3 regions of the Amycolatopsis sp. NPDC051758 genome follow, and region 2 is predicted to be linked to each of the others. Evidence: riboswitches for the same ligand, from Rfam matches in the RefSeq annotation. Region 2 holds a riboswitch; each other region holds the start of a gene.
What was found. A riboswitch is a leader RNA that binds a small molecule or an ion and turns the genes downstream of it on or off. The one in region 2 is predicted to bind thiamine pyrophosphate.
Positions count from the first base shown of each region.

Region 1: it holds a riboswitch for thiamine pyrophosphate, as region 2 does, so the genes downstream of both, thiO (glycine oxidase ThiO) here and ACIA5G_RS41825 (thiamine ABC transporter substrate binding subunit) in region 2, are expected to answer to the same signal.
Region 3: it holds a riboswitch for thiamine pyrophosphate, as region 2 does, so the genes downstream of both, thiC (phosphomethylpyrimidine synthase ThiC) here and ACIA5G_RS41825 (thiamine ABC transporter substrate binding subunit) in region 2, are expected to answer to the same signal.

Region 1 covers NZ_JBITCJ010000001.1:934,628-936,883, reverse strand. Annotated here, with positions in the region: gene ACIA5G_RS04900 (hypothetical protein) at 1-477, shown strand, start outside; gene thiE (thiamine phosphate synthase) at 540-1,199, opposite strand; TPP riboswitch at 1,231-1,336, shown strand; gene thiO (glycine oxidase ThiO) at 1,330-2,256, shown strand, end outside.
Region 2 covers NZ_JBITCJ010000011.1:391,680-393,935, forward strand. Annotated here, with positions in the region: gene ACIA5G_RS41810 (hypothetical protein) at 1-158, shown strand, start outside; gene ACIA5G_RS41815 (DUF1330 domain-containing protein) at 205-492, shown strand; gene ACIA5G_RS41820 (4a-hydroxytetrahydrobiopterin dehydratase) at 892-1,176, opposite strand; TPP riboswitch at 1,209-1,316, shown strand; gene ACIA5G_RS41825 (thiamine ABC transporter substrate binding subunit) at 1,338-2,256, shown strand, end outside.
Region 3 covers NZ_JBITCJ010000001.1:924,725-926,980, forward strand. Annotated here, with positions in the region: gene ACIA5G_RS04835 (hypothetical protein) at 1-142, shown strand, start outside; gene ACIA5G_RS04840 (S1C family serine protease) at 233-1,144, shown strand; TPP riboswitch at 1,193-1,314, shown strand; gene thiC (phosphomethylpyrimidine synthase ThiC) at 1,308-2,256, shown strand, end outside.

The DNA.
Region 1 (2,256 bases), on a different contig from region 2:
CGGCGCGGCGGGCCCGGTTCCGAAGTGGCGCTGACCGAGCAGCCGACGGTCCAGTTGCCCCGTCCCGAAGACGGCCCGCCCCCGGAGGAGCCTTCGCGACTGCGGAAACTGCGCTGGCCGTTGATCATCGGCACCAGTGTGGCGGCGTTCGCGGTGGCGATCCTGGCGATAGTCGGCGTCGACGCGGCCACGGGCGGCCGCGTGGCGGGCGGCACGGGAGCCGGCATCGGCAAGATCTTCGGCGGCGGCGGGGCTCAGACGGACAAGACTCCGTCGACCACACCTTCGACGTCGACCGAGGACACCCAGAACTCGCCCACGCCGAGCACCGAGACGACGACGGAGACGTCGGCCCCGCCGACAACCTCGACGGACTCGCCGACGACCACCCCGACCACGCCGAGCACAACGGCCCAGCAGCCGACGACCTCGGCTCCGCCCACCAGCCAGGGCGCGGCGTCCACCCCGACCCCGTAACTGCCACGAAGGGCACCTTCAGGGACATATGAGCCCTGAAGGTGCCCTTCATGGCATTCGAATCAGGGGAGGCGGGCCCGCAGCTCGCGCGCCGCGGCCGCCGGGTCTTCGGCCTCCGTGATCGCCCGGACCACCACGATCCGCGACGCCCCCGCCGCCAGCACCTCCGGCAGCCGCGGCAAGTCGATCCCGCCGATCGCGAACCAAGGCCGCGAAGGCGCCGAAGCCGCCGTTGAACGCACCAGGTCCAGGCCAGGCGCCGAGCGTCCCGGCTTCGTCGGCGTCGGCCAGCACGGACCCGTGCAGAAGTAATCCACTCCCGCCTCCGAAGCCGCCGCCGAGGCTTGCGAAGCCGAATGCGTCGACCGCCCGATCACCACGTCGTCACCGAGGATCCGCCGGGCCAGTGGCACCGGGATGTCGTCCTGGCCCAGGTGGAGCACGTCCGCGCCGACCGCCAGTGCCACGTCCGCGCGGTCGTTCACCGACAGCAGCGCTCCGTGGCGCTCGCACGCCTCGGCCAGCACCTCCAGGGCCGCGATCTCGCCGGCGGCCTCCAAAAGACCGGTCTTGTCGCGCAGCTGGATGATGTCGACGCCGCCGGACAGGGCCGCGTCGGCGAACGAAGCGAGGTCACCGCGGGCCGTGCGGGCGTCCGTGCACAGGTACAGGCGCGCGCTGTCGAGGCGGGCGCGGATCTTGTCACCGGAGAGGGCGGGCATAGCGGCGACCGTACCTCGCGAGCTAGGGTGGACGGGTCCGCACGGGAGCCCGAGGCACGGGCTGAGAGGGAGCTGCCGCTCCGACCGTGGAACCTGATCCGGGTCATGCCGGCGCAGGGAGCGTGATCCCATGACGAACCTGGCAGTGGTGGGCGGCGGCGTGATCGGCCTCGCCGCCGCGTGGCGTGCGGCCGGCCGCGGCCACCCCGTCACCGTCTACGACCCCGAGCCCGTCCGCGGCGGTGCGTCCTGGCTGGCCGGGGGCATGCTCGCCCCGGTCACCGAGGCCTGGCCGGGTGAGGAAGACGTGCTCATCCTCGGCGAGGAGTCGCTCAGGCGCTGGCCCGGCTTCGCGAGCGACCTCGCGCAGGAAGGCGTCGACCCGGGCCTGGCGGCACACGGGACGCTCGTCGTCGCGTTCGACAGCGCCGACGCCGGGCACCTCGACATCCTCGCCGGTTACCTGCACTCGATCGGCCGCGTGGCGGAGCGGCTCACCGGCCGGGAGGCCAAGCGGCTCGAACCCGGGGTCGGGTCCGTCCGAAGTGGACTCCACGTGCCCGGCGACCTGGCGGTGGACAACCGGAAACTGCTCCACGCCCTGTACGCGGCCTGCCAGAAGCGAGACGTCCGGTTCGTCCGCGAGCGGGTCGGAAGCATCCCGGACGCCGAGGCCGTCGTGCTCGCGGCGGGCGCCTGGACCGGACGATTGCACCCGCAGCTCGCCGACGCCGTCCGCCCGCTCAAGGGTGAGATCCTCCGGCTCAAACCGCGTCGCGGCTGCCTGCCGCCGCCCACGCACACCGTGCGGGCCGTGGTCGAGGGCCGGCCGATCTACCTCGTCCCGCGCGGTGACCAGGAGCTCGTCCTCGGCGCCACCCAGTACGAGGCGGGCTTCGACAAGGCTGTCACCGCCCGCGGCGTGCGTGAGCTGATCGAGGGCGCCGAACGCGTCTTCCCCGCGATCACCGAGTACGAGCTGGCCGAGACCGCCGCGGGCCTGCGGGCCGGCAGCCGGGACGCGCTGCCGTACCTCGGCGTCCTGGACGACGGCGTC
Region 2 (2,256 bases):
CCGACGTCGACGGCCGGGTGGCCGTCGAGGTCGACGTCGCGGACGGCGGGCTCATCGTGTTCGTCGACGACGGCCGCCTGTCGGGGCTGGAGTACTGGACGGTCGGCGACACCCCGGCGGAGTTCCCGCCGCCGGAGACGATCCGGCCAACCGGGTAGTGACGGCACCACGCTCCACCTGGGCGGTTCTGCCACGCTCGAAGCCGTGAGTGCCTACGTGATCTCCGAGGTCCGGATCCTCGACGAAGCCCGAGCGCAGCGTTACCGCGAACTCGCCCAAGCGTCGATCGAAGCCCACCAGGGCCGCTACCTCGCCCGCGGCGCAACACCGACCGTGCTCGAAGGGGACTCCGACAAGAAGGTGATCATCGTCGAGTTCCCGGACCGCGAAACGGCGGAACGCTGGTACACCTCGGCCGAATACGCCGCCGCGCTGGCGATCAGGGAGACGGCGCTCGACCGGCGATTGCTGCTCGTCGACGGCTTGGACTAGCCGAGGAGACCCATCAGGGCGATGGCGATCAGCACCACCGCGGGGGCGAGGGTGTTGATCCAGGCGCGCTGGGCGGGGGTGAGGGAGGCGGTGCTGTTCATGGCATTTCCTAGGGCCGAAACCGATGCTTTCGCGGGTTCAGCGCGTTGACCATGCTGTTCGTTAGCAGCTGTGATCAAGCTCACCGCAGCATGCCGCTGACCAGCGGAAACGCCACTCAGCCATCCGAGTGACGGCGGTTGCGGACGGTGAACCAGAGCACCCCGCCGGCCGCCGCCACCATCGACGCGAATGCCGCCGTTCCCACCACGATCGCCTGGGTCATGCCGTCCCTCCATAACAAAGCTGTTTACCGAGAGACGCCGAAACCCGGCAAAGGTGCACTCAGCGTTACCAGGATCACAAGGCGCCGAGCACCGAGTCGATCTCGTCCGCCAGTGAGAAGTCCTTCGCGGTCAGGCCGCCCGCGGAGTGGGTGCTGAGCCGGAACGTCAGCGTGCGCCAGCGGATGTCGATGTCCGGGTGGTGGTCGGCGGCCTCGGCGAGCACCGCGACGCGGTCCACCACCTCGATCGCCTGGGAGAAGCTCGCCAGCTCCACCTCGCGGGAGATCACGGCGCCGTTGCGGGTCCAGCCCGGGCTCAGCCGCTGGTCGGCTTGATCTTCGCTCAAGATTTCCGTCATGGCTCCATGGTCGTACGTCCTGGACTACGCTGCACGGTTGCCACGGGAGTCCGGTCAGCCGGGCTGAGAGGCGGGTCACCCCGCGACCGTTCGCACCTGACCGGATCATGCCGGCGAAGGGAGGGCTTCTCCTCCTCGTCCGGCGAAGTGCAGGAGGGTAGATGAAACGCAGGGCTGTTCGCGCCGCGACGGCCATCGCCGCCGTCGGTGCCGTCACAGCGGCGTGCTCGCTGTCGGAAGGTGACGGTGGCACGCAGCAGACGCCCACCGTGACCCTCGTGACGCACGACTCCTTCCTGGCCCCGCAGGAGGTGCTCGACGCCTTCCAGAAGCAGTCGGGCATCAAGATCTCCGTGCTCAAGCAGGGCGACGCCGGCTCGCTGACCAACAAGCTCGTGCTGACCAAGGCCAACCCGGTCGGCGACGTCGCGTACGGCGTCGACTCGACGTTCGCCTCGCGCGCGCTCGCCGAGGGTGTCTTCGAGCCCTACACCAGCCCGGAGGCCGACCGCGGGCCGCAGCGGTACGCCGTCGACCCCGAGCACCGGCTCTCCGCGGTCGACGTCGGTGACGTCTGCGTCAACGTGGACACGAACTACTTCACGAGCAAGGGGATCGCGGCGCCGGAGTCGTACGACGACCTCGCCGACCCGAAGTACAAGGACCTGCTGGTCGCCGAGGACCCGGCGACGGCTTCACCCGGCCTGGCGTTCTTCCTCGGCACCATCGCCAAGTACGGCGAAGCCGGCTGGAAGGACTACTGGACCAAGCTGAAGGCCAACGGCCTCAAGGTGGTCAGCGGCTGGGAAGAGGCCTACACCAAGGAGTTCTCCGGCTCGTCCGGCAAGGGGCCGCGGCCGATCGTCGTCTCGTACGCGTCGTCGCCGGCCGCCGAGGTGGGTGACGACGGGAAGCCGCGGACGAAGGCGCTGCTCGACACCTGCTACCGGCAGGTCGAGTACGCCGGCGTGCTGGCCGGCGGCAAGCAGGTCGAGAGCGCGCGCAAGGTGGTCGACTTCCTGCTGTCGCAGCAGTTCCAAGCGACCGTGGCGGCCAACATGTACGTCTACCCGACACGCC
Region 3 (2,256 bases), on a different contig from region 2:
GCTGCTGGCGGTCGCCGTTCTGGTCGACCTGAGGGACCGCCGCCGTGGCGGGAAGCGCATCGCCGGCGGCCTGGGCGAAGCCCGCCGGGACCTCCCACCGGACCCCCACCTGGGCGACCAGAACGGGACCTACCTGCCCTGAGCCGCACCGGGTTCTCGTTCGGCGAACGGACTTCCCGCCTTTCCAGGCGCAGACTTGTATTACCTGCAACGGTGTAATCGAGGTGCATTCATGGACGAGGCGATGGACGCCTACTCGCGCGCCGTCAGCACGGTCGCGAAGACCGTCACCCCGCACGTCGCCGGGGTCCAGCTCGGGCGCGGCAGCGGCTCCGCGGTCGTCTTCGCCGACGACGGCCACCTGCTCACCAACGCGCACGTCGTTGATGGGAACCAAAACGGCGTCGCGACCTTCGCCGACGGCAGCGAGGTGCCCTTCGACGTCATCGGCGCCGACCCGCTGTCCGATCTCGCCGTGCTGCGGGCGCGCGGCGAGACGCCGTCGGCCGCCGAGCTCGGGGACGCCGACGACCTCGTCGTCGGGCAGCTCGTGGTGGCCATCGGCAGCCCGCTCGGCTTCTCCGGCACCGTCACCGCGGGCGTCGTCAGCGCGCTGGGCCGAGCTCTCCCGGTGCGCCACGGCCGCGCCGGGCGCGTGATCGAAGACGTCATCCAGACCGACGCCGCGCTCAACCCGGGCAACTCCGGCGGTGCGCTCGCGGACTCCGCCGGCCGGGTCATCGGGATCAACACCGCGGTCGCCGGGTTCGGGCTCGGGCTCGCGGTGCCGATCAACACGACGACGCGGCGGATCATCAACACGCTCGTCGTCGAAGGCCGGGTGCGGCGGGCGTACCTCGGCGTCGTCGGCGTGCCCGCGCCGCTGCCGGACGACATCGCCGAGCGCACCGGCCAGAGCGCCGGGCTCCGGGTGCACGAAGTCGTCTCCGGCGGGCCCGCGGACCGAGCGGGTCTCAAAGCCGGCGACCTCGTGCTGACCGTCGGGCGCACCCGCGTCTCGGACGCGCAGGGCATCCAGCGGCAGCTGTTCGCGGAAGTGATCGGCACCCCGTTGCCGATCACCGTGCTGCGCAACGGAGCCATGGTCGACGTCTACGCGACACCCGCCGAACTGGTCGGGTGAGGTGAGCGGACTTGAGTATGTCGCCCCGGCGTGGCATGGTCGGAGGCACAACACCAACGCGGGAGCTCGCGCCATGGCGGGCTGAGAGGGTGACTTGCGTTTCGCAGGCGTCACCGACCGCATGAACCTGACCGGGTAATGCCGGCGTAGGGAGTGAAAGTCGTTGACAACGCTGGAAAGCTCTGCTGCCCAAAAGAAGCACGTCTCCGTCACCACGGGTCCGATCACCGGATCGCACAAGGTGTACCACCAGACCGAATCCGGGCTTCGGGTTTCGGCACGCCGGATCGACCTCTCGAACGGCGAACACTTCGACGTCTACGACACTTCGGGCCCGTACACTGATCCCGATGCCGAGATCAACGTCCACAGTGGACTCCACCGGCTGCGGGCCGGCTGGGCCGACGGGCGTGAGCACAACACCCAGCTCGGCTGGGCGAAACAGGGTGTCATCACGCGGGAAATGGAGTACATCGCGGCCCGCGAGCGTGTCGAGCCGGAGTTCGTGCGCACCGAGGTCGCGAGCGGCCGCGCGGTGATCCCGGTCAACCGCAAGCACCCCGAGTCCGAACCGATGATCATCGGCAAGAACTTCCTGGTGAAGATCAACGCCAACATGGGCAACTCGGCCGTCTGGTCGTCGGTCGAGGAAGAGGTCGACAAGATGGTGTGGGCGACCCGCTGGGGCGCCGACACGATCATGGACCTCTCCACCGGCAAGCGGATCCACGAGACGCGCGAGTGGATCGTCCGCAACTCGCCGGTCCCGGTCGGCACCGTGCCGATCTACCAGGCGCTCGAAAAGGTCGACGGGGAACCGGAAAAGCTGTCGTGGGAGGTCTACCGCGACACCATCATCGAGCAGTGCGAGCAGGGTGTCGACTACGTCACCGTGCACGCCGGTGTGCTGCTGCGCTACATCCCGCTGACCGCGCGGCGCGTCACCGGGATCGTCAGCCGCGGCGGCTCGATCATGGCCGCGTGGTGCCTCGCGCACCACCAGGAGTCGTTCCTGTACACGCATTTCGAGGAACTCTGCGAGATCCTGCGGCAGTACGACGTCACGTTCTCCCTGGGCGACGGCCTGCGCCCCGGCTCGATCGCCGACGCCA